3 regions of the Allorhizobium ampelinum S4 genome follow, and region 2 is predicted to be linked to each of the others. Evidence: predicted binding sites of a transcription regulator. Region 2 holds the regulator's gene; each other region holds the start of a gene.
The links. Region 2 encodes LexA, which represses DNA repair genes until DNA is damaged. Its sites were predicted from a motif close to TGTTCNNNNTGTGTTCNG; they were not measured.
Positions count from the first base shown of each region.

Region 1: a site for LexA is predicted at 1,834-1,851, ahead of AVI_RS06820 (DNA polymerase IV). Genes of this name have one in related genera too.
Region 3: a site for LexA is predicted at 3,485-3,502, ahead of AVI_RS04115 (MazG nucleotide pyrophosphohydrolase domain-containing protein). Genes of this name have one in related genera too.

Region 1 covers NC_011989.1:1,457,508-1,463,507, forward strand. Annotated here, with positions in the region: gene AVI_RS06815 (L,D-transpeptidase family protein) at 1-294, opposite strand, end outside; gene AVI_RS06820 (DNA polymerase IV) at 543-1,829, opposite strand; gene AVI_RS06825 (hypothetical protein) at 1,938-2,585, opposite strand; gene AVI_RS06830 (DUF3572 domain-containing protein) at 2,585-2,881, opposite strand; gene AVI_RS06835 (response regulator) at 3,136-3,507, shown strand; gene AVI_RS06840 (PleD family two-component system response regulator) at 3,695-5,065, shown strand.
Region 2 covers NC_011989.1:2,110,689-2,116,688, reverse strand. Annotated here, with positions in the region: gene AVI_RS10080 (ComEC/Rec2 family competence protein) at 1-2,438, shown strand, start outside; gene lexA (transcriptional repressor LexA) at 2,419-3,138, opposite strand; gene AVI_RS10070 (pseudouridine-5'-phosphate glycosidase) at 3,529-4,452, opposite strand; gene AVI_RS10065 (carbohydrate kinase family protein) at 4,449-5,414, opposite strand; gene recA (recombinase RecA) at 5,661-6,000, shown strand, end outside.
Region 3 covers NC_011989.1:872,036-878,035, forward strand. Annotated here, with positions in the region: gene AVI_RS04100 (MFS transporter) at 1-1,151, opposite strand, end outside; gene soxR (redox-sensitive transcriptional activator SoxR) at 1,236-1,721, shown strand; gene AVI_RS04110 (D-alanyl-D-alanine carboxypeptidase) at 1,902-3,230, shown strand; gene AVI_RS04115 (MazG nucleotide pyrophosphohydrolase domain-containing protein) at 3,505-3,822, shown strand; gene AVI_RS04120 (HAD family hydrolase) at 3,899-4,663, opposite strand; gene AVI_RS04125 (HAD family hydrolase) at 4,828-5,481, opposite strand; gene AVI_RS04130 (bleomycin resistance protein) at 5,488-5,919, opposite strand; gene tldD (metalloprotease TldD) at 5,919-6,000, opposite strand, start outside.

The DNA.
Region 1 (6,000 bases), 650 kb from region 2:
GATTCGTTGCATCCAGGGCATGGGCGCATTCGAATAAAGGTTGGATTCGTGATATTTCGTCTTTTGGATGATCGAGAAGATTCCAGACGGCGTCGTATGACCTTCCTTACCAGTAGAAACCTTCGAAGAGGCGATGATCCGGTCTCCATCATAGACCGTGAGAGATTGCGTCTGTTTCGACACGATGATTTGCAATGCGCTGCCGTCTCTGGCGGAGGCCTGCGACAGGCCTGCGCTCAACGCGAGCAGGGAAGCGGACAGGAACATCGAACGAAACATGGTGCGGACCGTCATGGTGCCCTCATCTGTAAACCGGGAAAACTGGGCCTTCAAAAGGTCGCCTGATCATGTGAGCAACGATGTGCCGAGAAATCAGTTGTTAAACGCCTATACCGCCGTGCGTTTTATAAAATGCACAAAGGATGCAGCCGCGTGCAGGCTGAATCCTAAAATAAACGTCGATCTTTAACGATTGCTTACCCGGCATGGCCGCTCACACAAAGTTGACGGGCAATGCTTTGACAACGGCGCTTTGATAGTGGCTATTTTTTATTGCTGTCGAAGGTGAAGCCGGTTTCGACCATGCCCTTGCCGAATTTCATCCGCAATTGGTCCATGGCGGCTTCCGCCTTGGCGCGGCGGGCGGCATCCGGATCGACCAGATCCGGGGGGTCGGCCAGGCTTGGGTCGGCAAAATCGCTGATGCCGATACCGATTAGCCGAAATTTCGTGCCATCGGCTTCCTTTTCCAGCATTTGCAGGCCCGTGCGAAAGATCCGGTCGGCAAGTTGAGTGGGATCGTCCAAGCGCCGGTTGCGGGTGCGTAATTTGAAATCGGCGCTCTTCAGCTTCAAGATAACGGTGTGTCCAGCCAGTTCCTGCTTTTTCAAGCGCCAGGCGACTTTCTCCGAGAGCTTGCGCAGATGGGGGACAAGGTCTTCCCGGCGGGAAATATCGTCAAAGAACGTGGTTTCGGCGGAGACGCTTTTGGCCGGGTCATTGGTATGGACGTCCCGGTCGTCTATGCCTTTCGATAGCCGTGCCAGTCGTTGGCCCATGCTGCCATAGCGGCGGATCAGGTCGCTTTCCTCCATGGTTTGCAATTGTCCGATGGTGCGGATGCCGTCTTTTTCCAAGGTGCTGGCGAAGGCCTTGCCGACGCCCCAGATCGTGGTGACAGGGCGGGGCGCCAGAAAGTCCAGCGCTTCGGCCTCGCCGACGACCGAAAATCCCCGCGGTTTTTGCAGGTCGGACGCCACTTTCGCCAGAAATTTACAATAGGATAGACCAACAGAAACGGTGATGCCGATCTCGCTTTCAATACGCCGGGCAAGCCGTGCCAGCACAAGCGCGGGTGGCGCGTGATGCAGGGCCTCAGTCCCTTTCAATTCCAGAAAGGCCTCATCAATGGACAGGGGTTGCACCAGAGGGGTCAACTCCTCCATCATTGCCCGGACCTGCCGACCGACGCGGGAATATTTTTCCATATTCGGTGGAATGACTACGGCGTCAGGGCAAGCTTCCAACGCCTTGAACATCGGCATGGCCGAGCGCACACCATGGATGCGGGCCACGTAACAGGCGGTGGAAACCACACCGCGCTTACCACCGCCAATGATCAATGGCTTGTCGATCAGGTCTGGATTGTCGCGCTTTTCAACAGAGGCATAAAAGGCGTCGCAATCGATATGGGCCAATGTCAGCTTAAACAGTTCCGGGTGATAGACGAGGCGAGGGCTGCCGCAAGCCGTGCATCTCCGCTTGCCTTCCGCCTGTAGGGAAAGGCAATCACGACAAAAGCCGGAATGGAGGGGCGGCGCAGCAGACATGGGCGAGAACATATGTTGAACATCGCCACCATAAGCCGGGTTTTCAGTGCCTGCAAGGGGAACCCTTGCTAATCTCCATGGCCTGAAAAAGTAAAAGACGGAAGCGGATCAGACCCGCGCCTGGAAATGGCGGAGAACTCGCTCGCTGGCATCGTGCCAATCGTCGGCACGCAATACATGGGGGCCGGGCGGCGGCGCGTGGCGATGAATTTCAGACTGAGGCCCGATCTGCACCAGTAGACAGTCCGGTGCATGCTCTCCCACGGAATGGAGATTATGGGCCATGTCATCCATGAAGGCGAAGGGCAGGGGCCTGTCACCATGCAGGGCTTTCACAACTGGTCCCTTTGGGCTTTCCGTGGCCAGGAGGGGGAAATCCAGCCCCAGCCGGTCCAGCAGACGGCGCCGCTGGGCGGTAAAGGCGGGGGGCATGGCGGTCAGAAACACAATATCGGCAATCTTGCCGATCCGTTGCAGCACGGCCACGGCATCGCCAAACGGCGTCTGCCATTCTTCCTGCTTTTCGAAAAACGTCAGCAGGAGATCCGTGACAATCTGATCTTCCAGCGCAAGCTGATCCTTGGCTGACACGATATTGCCATGCAGTCGAAAGGATTTCGGCAAGAGACGATGGCCCAGGCTGTCGAGATAGGCCTCGAAGGGTACCAGGAATTCCAGCACGACGTCGTCGACGTCACTGATCAGCAATGGCCGGTCCGCCAATTGAACGTGGTTGAAGTCGACAATCTCGCCCATCAGATTTCACCGGAATCAAGTGCAGGCCGAACATAGACGTGATAGGCTGCAATCACATCTTCCGGGCGGGTCTGGGTGGCGGAGCAGAATTCCAGCAAGGTCGGTTCATGCTGCATGAGAAACTCCAGAAGTCCGGCCAGAAATTCCGGGTCATTGACGGCCAGGCGCAATTGCTGAGGCTCCAGGCCGGTCAGGGACAGAAACCGTCCCAGCATGTCCGGCTCACTCGCTAGCCAACCCAGTACGGCAATCGCCGTTTGTTCGGCGTGCTCTGCTGAAACCGTCTTGATCGTCACTTTGTCTCGCACAGTCTATGCCCATTTCAGTTTGTTTCGTCCGGCAGTTCGTTCTATCCGGCCAACTCGCTTAAACCGGTTGTTATTTTCGGTTTATCACGGTTAAATTGTCTTGACTGACTTGTGTCGCAATGTGCCGGGGAATTACCTATTTCTCAACCAAATCGCGCTAAATTCTATTTCACAAAAGAATGAATCTTTATGTCTGTTACGCCTGTCATCCACCATGGAGGGCGGGAAAGCAAGGATTGAAAATGCCGAAAAAGGTGATGATCGTTGAAGATAACGAGCTGAACATGAAACTGTTTCGTGATCTGATCGAAGCGTCGGGCTATGCGACCATCCAGACCCGTAACGGCATGGAAGCGCTGGAATTGGCCCGCAAACATCATCCCGATCTGATCCTGATGGACATACAGCTACCGGAAGTTTCCGGCCTGGAAGTGACCAAATGGCTGAAGCAGGATAGCGAGCTGCACGTTATTCCCGTGATCGCGGTGACTGCCTTTGCCATGAAGGGCGATGAGGAACGTATTCGCCAGGGTGGGTGCGAGGCCTATGTGTCGAAGCCGATTTCCGTGCCAAAATTCCTGGAAACGATCAAGACCTATCTGGGCGACGCCTGAGGCGCAGGCAGCGCGGGGTTCTCAAACCCATAGGCGATCGCCGTGAGATCTGGTCAAATGCCTGATGGACCGCGGCGCTCTGGAAGTTATGAATTCTATCTGAAGTGCCAGTCTGTCGGGGTGGCGCAATGTTCATGCAGAGCCGGTCGCGCGAGTGCGCCAGGCATGCTTCAAGGGGTGATGGCTGATGACAGCCCGTATTCTGGTTGTTGATGATGTTCCTGCCAATGTGAAGCTGTTGGAAGCGCGGCTGCTGGCGGAATATTTCGAGGTATTGACGGCGGAAGACGGGTTGAAGGCGCTGGATATCTGCGACCGCACCCAGGTGGACGTCGTCCTTCTTGATGTCATGATGCCAGGCATTGACGGCTTTGAAGTGTGCGAGCGGCTGAAATCCAGCCCGCGCACGGCCCATATTCCCGTGGTGATGGTCACGGCACTGGACCAGCCTTCGGACCGGGTGAGGGGATTGAAGGCTGGCGCTGACGATTTTCTGACCAAGCCGGTCAACGATCTGCAACTGATCTCCCGGGTTAAAAGTCTGGTGCGTCTGAAAACCCTTTCCGATGAATTGCGCATCCGCGCCGAGACGGCGCAGAAAATGGGCATAGACAGCAACATTCATCTCGGCGACGGTCGTATGGACGAGGTCGGCCAGGTTCTGCTGGTCGATAGCCGCGCCAGTTCGCAGGAGCGCATCATCAAGGCGTTGAAGCCTGTGGCCGATGTTGTTGCGATGTCCGACGCCCAGGCCGCGCTGTTTGAGGCGGCGGAAAGCAATTTCGACCTGGTTATCGTCAATGGCACGCTGGAGGATTACGATCCGCTGCGCCTGTGTTCGCAGCTGCGGTCGCTGGACCGCACCCGCTTCATTCCGATTTTGCTGATTGCCGACCAAGGCGAGGAATACTTGATCGTGCGGGCGTTGGATCTGGGCGTCAACGATTACATTGTCCGGCCGGTCGACACCAATGAGCTTCTGGCGCGCACGCTGACCCAGCTACGCCGCAAACGGTATAATGACAGGCTGCGCAGCAGCGTGCAGCAAACCATTGAACTGGCGGTGACCGACGATCTTACCGGACTTCACAATCGGCGCTATCTCGATACCCACATCAAAGTGTTGTTCGAGCGCTCCAGTCTGCGCAAGCAGCCGCTTTCGGTGTGTCTGGTGGATATCGATCGGTTCAAGCTGGTCAATGACACCTATGGCCATGAGGCGGGCGATGACGTTCTGCGGGAGTTTGCTGCTCGTATTCGCGCTACGGTGCGCGGAGCCGATCTTGCCTGCCGCTATGGCGGTGAGGAATTCGTGGTCGTGATGCCGGATACGTCGCAAGAGATGGCCGGTACGGTGGCCGAGCGCCTGCGCGAGATGGTAGAGAAAAAGCCATTTCGGTTGCAATCTGGCGGCGAACTGAATGTTACGGCATCGCTTGGCATCGCTACGGCGGGAGATGAGGTCGCAAGTCCGGAACAATTGTTAAGACAGGCTGACCGCGCGCTCTATCAGGCCAAAACCGAGGGCCGTAACAGGGTCGTGTCGGCGGCGGCTTAAAGTAATTTCAGCACAGGTGTACCTTTGTGTTTGGGGTCACGTGGAGCCCGCTCTCCCGCATCATCAAAAATTCATCTGCCGTGATTTTCCGTTACATCCATGCGCGTGTTCAAGGATCCGGTTTGGCAAAAATTTGCTCCTGACATGGAAAGCCATGTTTGCCCGGACTTTTCCGAGAGCTTGTAGATGTGCTCGATACATGTCTATTTTTTTTTAAAAAAATAAAAAATATACCATAAATAAATAAGGGTATAGTTTTATTTTTGTACTCTGTTTTGGATAGAAATGGAGGTGTAATAGAAAGTTATGTTTTTCGAATTGTTGATAACGACGATTTTTCGTCGATATCGAGAGTTTTTTAGAGAAAATACTTGCCTCTCTGGAGTGTTAATTCTATTTGTTTTTACGAAGCGGAAATGAGCAGAATTTAACCATGCCGACATCGAAAAGATGCAACGGTTAAGAAAATGTTGATTTTTTATTTCATATGCGCATAGTTGGGACAACTACGATGCATCCATAGCAAGCTGTGCTTTAACGTATGCTGTGGTTCTTAATAAATGCCGTTTTTATAAGCTGCTTAGAGATATCCATCGATCCCTGTGGATCTGAGAAATTAAGCAGTAAAAACTGACGAATAACAGGTTTAACCAATACCCCATGGTGCTCAGGTCCGCCGCATCTCCTGGGTCGTGGGGTTGGTCGGCAGGTGTGCGATTATCAAGCGGTTCCTCGTGCCGTTATTGCATGCCCGCCGACCCCCATTCCAACGCCGCTTCCCAACGCCGCTTCCTTGTCCGGAGGCGGCGTTTTGCGTTTCGCGGTCGAGATGGTTTCCGATGCATTCTAACCTGCGCCCCTCTCTATGCGTGGGGTCACTGTCCTCGCGCCGACAGCGTCCTTACGCCTATTGCCCCAGGCAGGATCGGGCTCGG
Region 2 (6,000 bases):
GCTACCCTAGTCTTAAGCGTATGCCACAGCAGGTCGCGCTTCTGGCCCGCGGCAAGCATGTTCCCTTCAACCCCGGCGACTGGATTGAGGGCAGGGCGCGGCTCTCCCCGCCGTCCGGACCGGCTTTGCCGGGCTTAAACGATTTTGCCTTTGCCTCCTATTTTGCGGGCACCGGCGCGATCGGCTATTTTTACCAGCCACCCAAGCCATTTCTGCCGGGACCAGAGATAGCGCCACCGGATTTTTGGGAGCGTGCCGGAATCAAGCTGGATGAAACGACACAGGAATTGCGCAATGGCATTTCTGATCGTATCAGGGCCATCGTGCCGGGCGATGCGGGCGCGTTTGCCGTGGCGATTGTGACCGGCGAGCGGCGCGGCCTTTCGGAGGAGGCCAATAACGATCTTCGCGTTTCCGGCCTTGCCCATATCATCTCGATTTCCGGTCTGCATATGGCACTGGCCGGTGGGCTGTTCTTCGTGGGGATCCGGCGCCTCTTGAGCCTTGTCCCTGGCATGGCGGAGGCCCGCTCGATCAAGAAGACTGCCGCAGCAGGGGCGATAGCCACCACGACCGGCTATTTTCTCATTTCCGGCTACGACATTGCCGCCCAGCGCGCGTATCTGATGATGGTTATCATGCTGTCGGCGGCTTTCTTCGACCGACCTGTGCTCAGCCTGCGCAATGCCGCGCTGGCGGCTATCCTTGTGATTCTCCTCTCGCCGTCCCAGGTCATGGGACCGAGCCTGCAAATGTCCTTTGCAGCCACCTTTGCCCTGATCGCCGGATTCGACCTTTGGCGCCAACGCCCAAGAATGCCTCCCATCCTGCCGGCGATCCCGGCGCTGACAGTGCTGAAGCCGTTGATGACGCTGGTCAGCGGCATTCTGATGACCTCTGCACTTGGCGGTTTTTCCACAGCGATGTTTTCAGCGGCGCATTTCCACCGGGTCGGATTGCATGGGTTGGAGGCAAATCTCCTGGCGGCTCCCCTTATGTCGATGCTTGTCATGCCAGCGGCGATGATCGGCGTGCTGCTCATGCCGTTCGGTCTGGACCAATGGCCGATCCAGTTGATGGGGCTTGGCCTTGAGGGCGTATTGATGATTGCCAGCAAGGTCGCGAGCTGGGGTAATGGCTTCACCTTCGGCCGGTTCGAGTGGTGGTTTCTGCCGGTCTCGGCAACCGGCCTGCTGATACTGACCCTGATGAAGACGCGGCTGCGGCTGATTGGCGTGGCGATGATGCTGACGGCGTTTGGCTATGAGGCGATAAAAACCGATCCGCCACTGCCCGATCTCGCCATATCCGAAGATGGCCAACTGTTCGCTCTCTTTCGGACCGACGACCGCCATCTCTTGACCATCGCCACCAACAAGAAGCGTCCGCCGAGTTTCATTTTCAACCAATGGCGCTCAGTGCTCGACATTGCCGATCCGATTGCGCCTGAAATATTGCCCAAGCTGGCAGCTGTTGAGATCGAGACAGGCCAACAGGGCGCGGGGAAAGGCGAGGACAAGGCGCGGGAAACAACGCGGGCCGGAAAAACAAAGACGGGGGGCCAAAAAGTCAAGGGAAGAGAGCCAGTAGAGCCGCAACAGGCGATGGCGGAGATGACGACGGCAAAGGAGAAGGCCGATAAAAAACCTGATCTTTTCCATTGCCGCACCGATGCCTTTTGCCTCGCGAGGCTCAGCAATGGTTGGACCGTCAGCCTGGTGCAGAACCGCGACTACAACCAGGCCGCTTGCGCCCTGTCCGACCTGATCGTTTCGACTGAGGCCGGCCGTGATGCCGAATGTAAGGCGCCGATAGCATCCACTATTCCCTCAGAAAAAAACGAAACCACCGTTACCCGGGAGCCTGCGGAAGACGCGACTGGGGCGGACGTTGAAATTGAACGGATCATGGCCGATGGTGACATGCTGCCATCTGACAACAGCAGCCCGTCCGTTCGCTCCCAAACGATCAGCCGAACGCAAGCGGGAGACATTTCTGCAGCCAGTGTAACGACGGTACCGGGGAAGGGTGTTGCAGTGCCCACAGATAGCCAAGTGAAGGGCGGCGCCTCAAACTCAGACCAGAATTCCCCGTCCCTAATAGAAGCGGGCGAACCTCTCGCCTTCTTGCAAACCGAGAAGGCCGCTAACGCTGGACCGATGCTGTCACGTCCCCCGAAAGTCCTGACCCGTAACGATCTGCGACGGTTCGGTGCAATGGAGATCACGCTTGGTGATCCCGCCACCCGAACGCTGCATATCGTTACGGCATTTCAAAATCAGTATCGGCCCTGGACCCGCCATCGTTATTTCGACTGGCGCAGCAATCGCTATGATCGACCGAATGGTACGGCCCACGCCAATGTTCCATCTGCTGCCAGCGACGACGTCCAGTCAGGCGCTGGAGATGTCAGTGAGCTTAGTGATAGCGACGAATAAGACCGACAAGCTTGCCCTGGATTTTTACCCGGTCCGGTCCGAAAATCCGGGTCTCATAGGCCGGATTGGCAGCTTCCAGCGCGATGGACGCCCCACGGCGGCGGAAGCGTTTCAACGTGGCTTCCTCATCGTCTACCAGAGCAACGACGATATCGCCCGGATTGGCGGTGGTGGCGTTGCGGATGATCACCGTGTCGCCATCGAGAATGCCAGCTTCGATCATCGAATCGCCTTTGACCTCAAGGGCGTAATGTTCGCCGCTGCCCAGCATTTCCATCGGCACGGAAATGTCATGGGTGTTGTTCTGGATAGCGGAGATCGGCACGCCTGCCGCGATACGGCCCATGACAGGTATGGATGAGGAATTGCGTACTTCCTCGACCTGTTTGGCCGGAGCGGATGGAACTGCCTGCAACTTGCCTCGGCTGCCTTCAATGACGGATGGCGAAAATCCTGTACGTCGGGGCGGTATGCTGGAGGTCATGGCCTCTGGCAGCTTGATAACTTCCAGCGCTCGTGCACGGTTTGGCAAGCGACGGATGAAACCGCGCTCTTCCAAAGCGGTGATCAGCCGGTGAATGCCGGATTTTGAGGCGAGGTCCAGGGCATCCTTCATCTCATCGAAGGAGGGCGGCACCCCAGACTCCTTCATGCGCTCGTGTATAAACAGCAAAAGTTCCTGTTGCTTGCGAGTCAGCATTGGGACCTACCCTTTGAATTATGAAACAAATACAGAACATACGCTATCTGTTCCAGTTGTGTTCCGCAAGTCCTTCTTGCAAATTTCCTTCGATGACGCGGCGAGAGACGGCGTTGAAGAGGAGACGAACGAGAAGCATCCTTTAAATACGGGAGGCTGAGAGGCTCCTATAGAAACAGAAAGCCTTTGCTTTATTGTCCTGACGACTGTCGGTTGGGAATGGGCAGAAAGATAGAGAAAATCGATACTATCGAAGACGTGAAATTGCGGAATGAAAGTTGGTAGCAAGTTGTTTCAGTGCGGATGGCCAACGATAAATCGACAACAATAATCTGCCGCAGTGTCTGATCGGGGACATTATCACCCCCGATCCATTTTGATATCAGTGGCTTACAGCATCGCGACGGCAATTTCCGCGGCAAGACGCGCGTTGTTTTCCACCAACGCGATATTGGTGGTCAGGCTGCGGCCGTCGGTGAGGTGATAGATTGCGTCGAGCAGGAAAGGCGTGACGGCTTTGCCAGTGATTTCCTCGCGTTCAGCCGCGGCCAGCGCCCGGCCAATATAGATTTCCATCTCCTCGCGCGCGATTTCCTCTGCTTCCGGCACGGGATTGGCGATCAACATGCCGCCATCAATGCCCAATTGGTCGCGTACCTTCTGGAAATTGGCAATTGCTGCGGGGCTTTCCAGTTTAAGTGGGCTTTTCAAGCCCGATTCCCGCGACCAGAAGGCTGGAAATTCGTCGCTGTCGTAAGTCACGACAGGTACGCCACGGGTTTCCAGGACTTCCAATGTCTTGGGAATATCAAGAATAGCTTTTGCTCCGGCGCAGACGACGATGACAGGGGTGCGGGCCAGTTCTTCCAGGTCCGCTGAAATGTCAAAGCTTTCTTCTGCGCCACGATGCACGCCGCCGATGCCGCCGGTGGCAAAAACCGAGATATTGGCGCGGGCGGCAGCGATCATCGTCGCGGCTACCGTGGTAGCGCCGGTGCGGCGTTCGGCAATGGCGTAGGCGAGATCGGCACGAGAGACCTTCAGGACATCAGTCATTTGCGCCAGTTTTTGCAACTGATCTTCTTCCAGCCCGATATGCAAAACGCCTTCAATCACGGCGATGGTCGCCGGGACCGCACCACCGTCGCGAATGATTGCCTCCACGCTTTGCGCCATCTCGACATTTTTCGGATAGGGCATGCCATGGGTGATAATGGTGGATTCCAGCGCGACAATAGGCGCATTGCGCGTCTTGGCCGCAGCCACTTCGCGGGCGTATACGATGGGCAGGAGCGGAGAAATCGAACGGGTCATGATCGGGAACTCGTTTGGCGGGGAAGGGCGCGCGGCTCGCCAACAAGGTCAAGGCGCGCGGCGAGGCGATCTGCGGTGAGGTCCTCGTCTGTTGCCCTGTCAGATAGCAGGGTCAGGCCAGCCAAAGCAACACCGTGGCGCAGCGCCAGCGGCAAGGAACTGTCATTCACTCTTTGCGAAAGCACCCCCGCACAAAGCGAATCGCCAGCTCCGGTCACATCGGCCAGTGCGTCCAGTGGCGGCGGGGTCAAGGCATAGTCACCGCTTGGATCAAAGGCAACGACCGGTCCCGCACCATTGGTGACAACGCCGCCATGGAGGCCTTTGGCGCGAAGCAGATCCGGCCAATCAGAAGGGGCATCCGGTTTTGTTCCCGCCAGAACCGCTGCTTCAGCGCTGTTGAGAAACAGCATATCGAACCTATCGAGGCAGTCGGCGTATCGCACCACCTTGGCCGGTGAAATGCCGATCCCGGCCAGAGGCTTGGCAAGCTCACGCGCCATGGCCGCAATCGCCTCCAGCGTCTCTTGCGGCAGGTTGGCATCAACCAGCAAAACGCGTGTGGCTTCGAAAGATTCGCGAACGGCGCGTACTTTCAGCCGGCGTGGCGAGAACAAGCGGTAGAGCTCCATATCGGCCAAGCCGATCACCAGATTGCCGTCTTTTTCCAAAATAGCAGTGTAGCTTGGGGTGCTCCGATCCAAAAAGGTGAAGGGCCGGTCGTCGACGCCAGCCGCTTCGGCGGCGACCGCCACCCGTTGGCCAAGCGCATCGCCGCCGCGGGGGCTGATCATAGCAACATTCAATCCAAGTCGTGCCAGGGCGCGCGCCGCGTTGAAGCCACCGCCGCCCGGTTCTTCCAACCATCGCCCCGGATTGCTGGCGCCAGCAATGGTTTCCGCATCGATGCGTCCGCGCCGATCGATATGCGCGCCGCCCAGAACGAGAATGTCGAGACTCATACCTGCCAGCCTCCTGGAAACAGTGGAAATTCGAATCGCGAAGGCGTCATTCCGAAGGGTACGATGGGCTGAAAACCAACTTCTCTTAACGGCCAATGCCATGGAAACATTAAGAGAACACCCGTCAGATTAAAAAATAAACACAAAGACTTGGGCAAGACTTGCAAGAACGGAACAAACCATGTACATAGTTCGTGTCTGCTGTTTCGTTGCCTACGCGGCTTCAATAACCTAAAGGTGGTTCAAATGTCACAAAATTCTTTGCGGCTCGTAGAGGACAAAACGGTGGATAAAAGCAAGGCATTGGAAGCGGCCCTGTCGCAGATCGAGCGATCGTTCGGCAAGGGCTCGATCATGAAGCTCGGCGCGAACGAGAAAATCGTGGAGGTTGAAACCGTATCGACAGGCTCTCTCAGCCTCGATATCGCGCTCGGCATTGGTGGTCTTCCCAAAGGCCGTATCATTGAAATTTATGGACCGGAAAGCTCCGGTAAAACCACGCTTGCGCTGCAAACCATTGCCGAAGCCCAGAAAAAGGGCGGTGTTTGCGCCTTTGTCGATGCCGAGCATGCGCTGGATCCGGTTT
Region 3 (6,000 bases), 1.2 Mb from region 2:
AGCGACAGGATCAGTCCCGGTAGGTGACCGGTTGCAATGGCAAGCGTGATGCCGGCAAGGCCGCCAGCCTCGGTGAAGATCCCCAGCAGGATCAGTCTTTCTCTGGCTTTTTGGGTGGAGATATTGGCGGTGATTACAGCCGTTAGGCTCCAGCTGACCGCCATCAGCGCGCTCAACGCACCCGCTGCCATTGGTCCCATCGACCAGAGATGTTGCAGCGTATAGACGAGATAGACGCCAAGAGCCGCTTCGGAAAGTGGCATGAGCAACACGATCCACAGGCCAAGCCCGACCGGTGTTGACGCCACAAAGGCGCCCGCGGGCAGGATCGGCTGAAGACTGTTTCTGTCGAGCGCGACAAACAGCAGACAAGCGGCAAGCGCCATGCCGATCATGGTGTTTCGGGAGATCTCCAGCGCCGTCAGATTTGCGGCCAGCAGGAGCACCAGCCCGACCAGCAGCAGGCTCAGTCGGCCTATCGGCAAGCCACCCGGATTGGCCGGTTTTTTGCCATTTTTCTCCCCTTTTGGAACGGCGATCCTGGCCAAAATCAGAAAGACGATGCCGGCGGGGACGTTGACGAGGAAGGCTGCGCGCCACGAAATCGCCTCAGTCAACAGCCCGGCCAGTACTGGCCCCCCAAAGGCCGACACCGCCCAGACGGCGGCTTCGATACCGAAAATGCGGGCAATCAACCTGCGCGGGAACAGCGTCGAGATCAGCATATAGCACAGAGCCAGGACAGCGCCTTCCCCAAGCCCCTGCAAGACCCGCCCGATGATGATGCCCGCCATCGATCCCGCCAGACCGGCGGTTAGTGTTCCCGCCAGGAATATCAACGTGACGATAGCGAGCGCGCCTCGGGTGCCGACCCGGGCCTTGAGGCTGGCGCAACTTGCGCCTGCCACAATCGATGCGGCCAGATAAAGCGTGCTGGTCCAGGGCAACCACTGCGCGCCACCAAGCTCGGCAATGGCCGAGGGCAGGGCGGTTGAAACAAGGAAGGCGTTGAAAGCATGCAGTCCAACACCAAGGCTGACCATGACGGTTGCTGCTCCGAGGCCCGGGGCGAACAGATCGCGCCAATGCCCATTCTCCGGCATCGTCGCATCAGTCTCTGCGGATTCGGGGTTAATCTCCTGAATTTCCATATTTTTTCAGTCCTTGCCATCTGCTCTGGTCAATTGATGATCGCCACGCTACAACCTCAACCTAAGTTGAGGTAAAGAGGAAAAATGCGGATGCAGGGTTTGAGCGTCGGTGAATTGGCGGAGCGCAGCGGCGTTGCGGTTTCGGCTTTGCATTTTTACGAGCGCAAGGGCCTGATTCGCGCCCGGCGCACCAGCGGCAACCAGCGGCGCTACGACCGGGACGTGCTACGCCGCGTGGCAATTATTCGGGCGGCGCTAGCGCTCGGCATTCCCTTGAAGGAGGTCGCGGCGATCATGGCGGATCTGCCGCAAGGCCAGACGCCGGGCCGGGAGGACTGGCGCCGGATTGCGACACGTTGGGCGGACAGTTTGGACCGGCGCATCGCCATGCTCGGCAAATTGCGCAACGATCTCGACGGCTGTATCGGCTGCGGTTGCCTGTCGATGACGCATTGCAATATCTTCAATCCCCAGGATATGGCGGGCGAGCGCGGCGAGGGGGCTGTATTTCTTCTCGATTCTGATAGGAACGAAGGGGGAAACCCTGCAGATTCCACAGAGTTGCCATAATTGGGCAACTCTTCATTAACAATATTGGGCAAGATGAAGGCGTTGCACAATTTCCTGCCCCATTTTGGGTCTAATGCCAGCACGTCCTCGTGCCGGTTCCGTGAAGTGTTCGAGGTCGTTTTCGTGAATTTGCCGATGAATTTGCCCAAGTATTTGCAGTGTAACCAGTCTGGAGGCCGAATGAGCAGGACCCTGATCGCGCTATCGTTGTTTGTGTCGATCAGCATGATGGCCAGCCCGGTTCTTGCAGGCAGCGCCCAGCTTCTGCTGGATGCGCGCACCGGTCGGGTGATCGCCTCGGAAAATGCGGATATGCCCAACCATCCGGCATCGCTGACCAAGATGATGACCATCTATATGGTTTTCGATGCGATTCGCCGTGGCACGTTGAGCTGGGATAGCCCCGTGCCCTTTTCCAAATACGCCTCATCACGTCCGCCCACCAAGCTTCGCCTCAAGCCGGGTGAAGAAATTACCGTACGCGAGGCGGTGCTGGGCATGGTGACCCTGTCGGCTAATGATGCCGCCGCCGCAATGGCCGAAAAGCTCGGCGGGACGGAAGAGAATTTCGCGGCGATGATGACCGCCAAGGCGCGCCAGCTCGGCATGCCCAATACCACATTCGTCAATGCCTCCGGCCTTCCAGACGATCGGCAGATCACCACCGCCCGCGACATGTCCACCCTCGGCGTAGCACTGCTGCGCGACTTTCCCCGCGATTACGCGCTGTTTTCCACCCGCAGCTTTGCCTTTCGTGGCCGCACCATCAATGGCCATAACAATCTCATGTACCGCTACAAGGGCATGGACGGCATCAAGACCGGTTACACCAACGCATCCGGCTATAATCTGGTCAGCGCCGTGGCCGATGGCAAGCGCCGGGTGATCGGCGTGATCATGGGCGGCCGTAGCGGCGCCAGCCGTGACAATCTGATGGCGCAGCTGATCACCAAGAATATCGGTAAGGCATCCGACGGCAATTCGCTGATCGCCAGCGCTGCTCCGACCGCTCCTATTGTCATTGCCCAGACCACTGGCAGCATTCCCTTGCCGCTCGACCGCAGCGCCCCAATCGACCGCAGAGAGGTTGCTTCTCAGGTCGCCTCCGTCAGCGCGCAGGCCGATGCGCCGGTTCTCGGCTCCCGCTTTGGCAATGCTTATGCCGGTGGTGGCGCCAACAACGCTGCCGCAGCCACGGAAGCCCTGATTGCGGGCGCCCATCCGCGTCCCCTGAAGCCCATTCCGCTGCATCGCGACGGAACCTGGCAAATCCAGATTGCGGCTGCCGCCAGCGCCGAAGAAGCCATGAGCCTGCTGCAAATGGTCCGCGACAAGATCGGTGGGCCGCTGGCCGACCGCGATATCTATACCGAAGCCGTCACCCGCAATGGCGCCACCGTGTACCGCGCCCGCTTCACCGGCTTTCCCAACAAGGACGATGCTCAAAGCGCCTGTGAGCGGCTGGTGAAAAGCAGCTATGATTGCGTGCTGATGCCAGCGCGAGGCTAAGCCTTTCCGGCGAACCTGCTCTGATCTCCTATCCATATCCTTCGTGCCGTCTATCTCATCGATAGGCGGCACTCTCGTTTTCTAGCCAATGGATAGTTTTCGCTTCTTTTTCCATCAGCATTTTCGATGCCTCGCTATAAGACGAAGAGCGCCCAAATTTCCGTTGGATGGCGGTGCACATCCTGGGCTGTTCAATCTTTCTTGCCGCGTTGGTTTTCAGTCTCGACAATCTCGCGGAATCGCGCGATAAAGTCAAGAACAAATGGAGAACGATATGCTGTCTGATCTGATGGAGCGTTTTGAAAAGGCGTCGGCTACCTATGCAGCGGCCAATGGTGTCGAGCGGGACGAGACCTGGTTCCTGCTGAAATTACTGGAGGAAGCGGGGGAGCTGGTTCAAGCGGCAAACCGCGTCAGCGGTCGCGGTCGCCAAAAGGGCATGAGCGAAGACGAAATGCGCCAACTGCTCGCCGATGAAACGGCCGATCTTTTCGGGCATGTTCTGCTTTTTGCCCGTCATCACCGGCTCGATCTGGAAAGCGCGATCCGGCGGAAGTGGCGGTTCGATCCCAAGGTTGCGGCAGCGGAATGAAAATCCGCCCCGCGCCTTACGTTGCCAGTTGCGAAGATCTCAAAGGTTCAATGTATTTGAGACCTTAGCCTTGGTATCAGAGTCTGCGAAGCGTAAAGGGCGCACCGAAGAAATGTAGCCACATGCGCTCCAGGATATAGCCATGCGCCACCACGGGCGCCGTGGCGAAATCATAGAGCCTTGCATAGCTATCGGGTGAAACGGCTGTGACCAGATCGTTGCGAACCGCGAAAATTGCACCATAGGAAAACGTCCCGAGCAAATGCTTTTCGGCTTCGTCGGCAATGTGGTCCATGCGGCAGCGACGCAACATGTGCGCGGCGATATTGATGTAAGCTTCCATACCGCCGTTCAGCAGGCGGTAGACCGTGCCCATGCCCAATGCGCCATTGTCGATAAAGTCGACCGGACCCCAGGTGTAAAGCGAGAAATATTCCTCTCGGACCCGCGGACCACCCCGCAGCTTCGGGCGATACGCATCCAGAAATTTCTGCGGCGGTACATTTTTCTCTTCGACCCATGCCCAGGAGAGCGTCTGGATTTTCTCCCAGTCGGTCCAATTGTTCAGCAATTGCAGGAAGTCAGGACTGTGCGTGAAGGGGTCACCCTGAGCAAAGACCGTAAAATCGTGATTGCGCTGGCGCTGACCCATCATGTGATGGAGGTAGGTCTCAGATTCCCGCCCAACATTGGGACGTGCAATGATATGATTGGCACGCTCAAGCACCTGCGGCGATGTGATCTCCTCGCCCTTGTTATAGATGAAAATCTCGAAATTGCTGGGGACCTGCGCGATCCATTCCAACTCTTCCGCATAACGGGCAATGACGAGTGTGTGCACCTGTGAACTCCTGGCAAGATACGGACGCAGTTTGCACCGCGCGATAACCCGATGGCATGCCGTAGGTCTAAGGCCAGAAGCTTGTCTGTGGCTTGAAGCTTATGCGGAGTATCTGAAGTGCGAAACGCTACCAAACTTATAGTATTTGGCGTTCCGAAAGCGCGTTATGCAAAAAAGCCGCAGCATTGGTGCAGATCATCGATGACCAATGTTGCCAGCGCCCGAATTTCATCGGTCGGTGCCAGGAGATCGGGTACCATCACCGCCATCATACCCGCCGAGGCTGCCGAGCGAATGCCATTGTGGGAATCTTCCAATGCCAGACAATCGCCGGGTGCAATGCCAAGCCGCTCGGCAGCGGTCAGATAAGGGTCCGGCGCAGGCTTGCCCCTGGCGTAGTCGCCTAAAGCAATGACGTGATCGAACCGCTCTCGAATGCCAAAGCCGGCCAGATGGTGTTGCACTTGAGAATGTGCGGAAGATGTGCAGATAGCCCGTGGAATGGCCTTGGCATCCAGCATATCGAGCAGGGCCACGACACCCGCCTTTAGTTTCAGTTCCAGGGCGGTCAACCGATCAAAATGGTCCACCCAGACTGCCCGAAAGGCTTCGGCGTCGAAATCCGGCCCATAATGGTCCTTCAATAAATGCACGATCCCGTCCCAGGGTCGGCCCAGCATGCCTTCATAAACCGATGGCCCGACAAGCAGCCCCGCTTGCACCCCTGCCGAAATCACCGATTTCCGATAGAGAATTTCGCTGTCGAGGATGAGACCATCCATGTCGAAAATAACGGCTTTGGGGGTGCGGGGCAGCATGTGTCGCTATAGGTCCAATGAGAGTTCGCGCTCGCCGAGGTCCTGGCAAAAGCGCAGCAGATAACCGTCTGGATCGGCAACGACGAATTGCCGGTTGCCGACCTCGGTCATATCTTTGCGGTACCATTTGTCTTCAAGCGGCAGATAAAGGGCAATGGCTGCCTTTTCAAGACGATCAAGGATGGCTTGCACATCATCGACGCAGATCTGCACGTTCAGGCCGCGTCCGAACGGTCGCTCCAACGGCGCGTCATCAATCTCGAATGTCCGGCCAAGCCCGATCTGATCGATCATCAACTGCGCGTCACCGAGTTCAAGGAAGCTGAACCCTTCTTCCGGCCGCTCGTAACGCACGGAAAAGCCAAGCAGCCGAGTGTAAAAATCCCGGCTCTTGCGCCAGTCCGTGACTGCAAATTCAGGAACCAGGGCATTCCCCATTACGCCCGCGTACCACCCACCGTGATCTGGTCCATCCGCAGATGCGGCTGGCCAACGCCGACCGGGACCCACTGTCCAGCC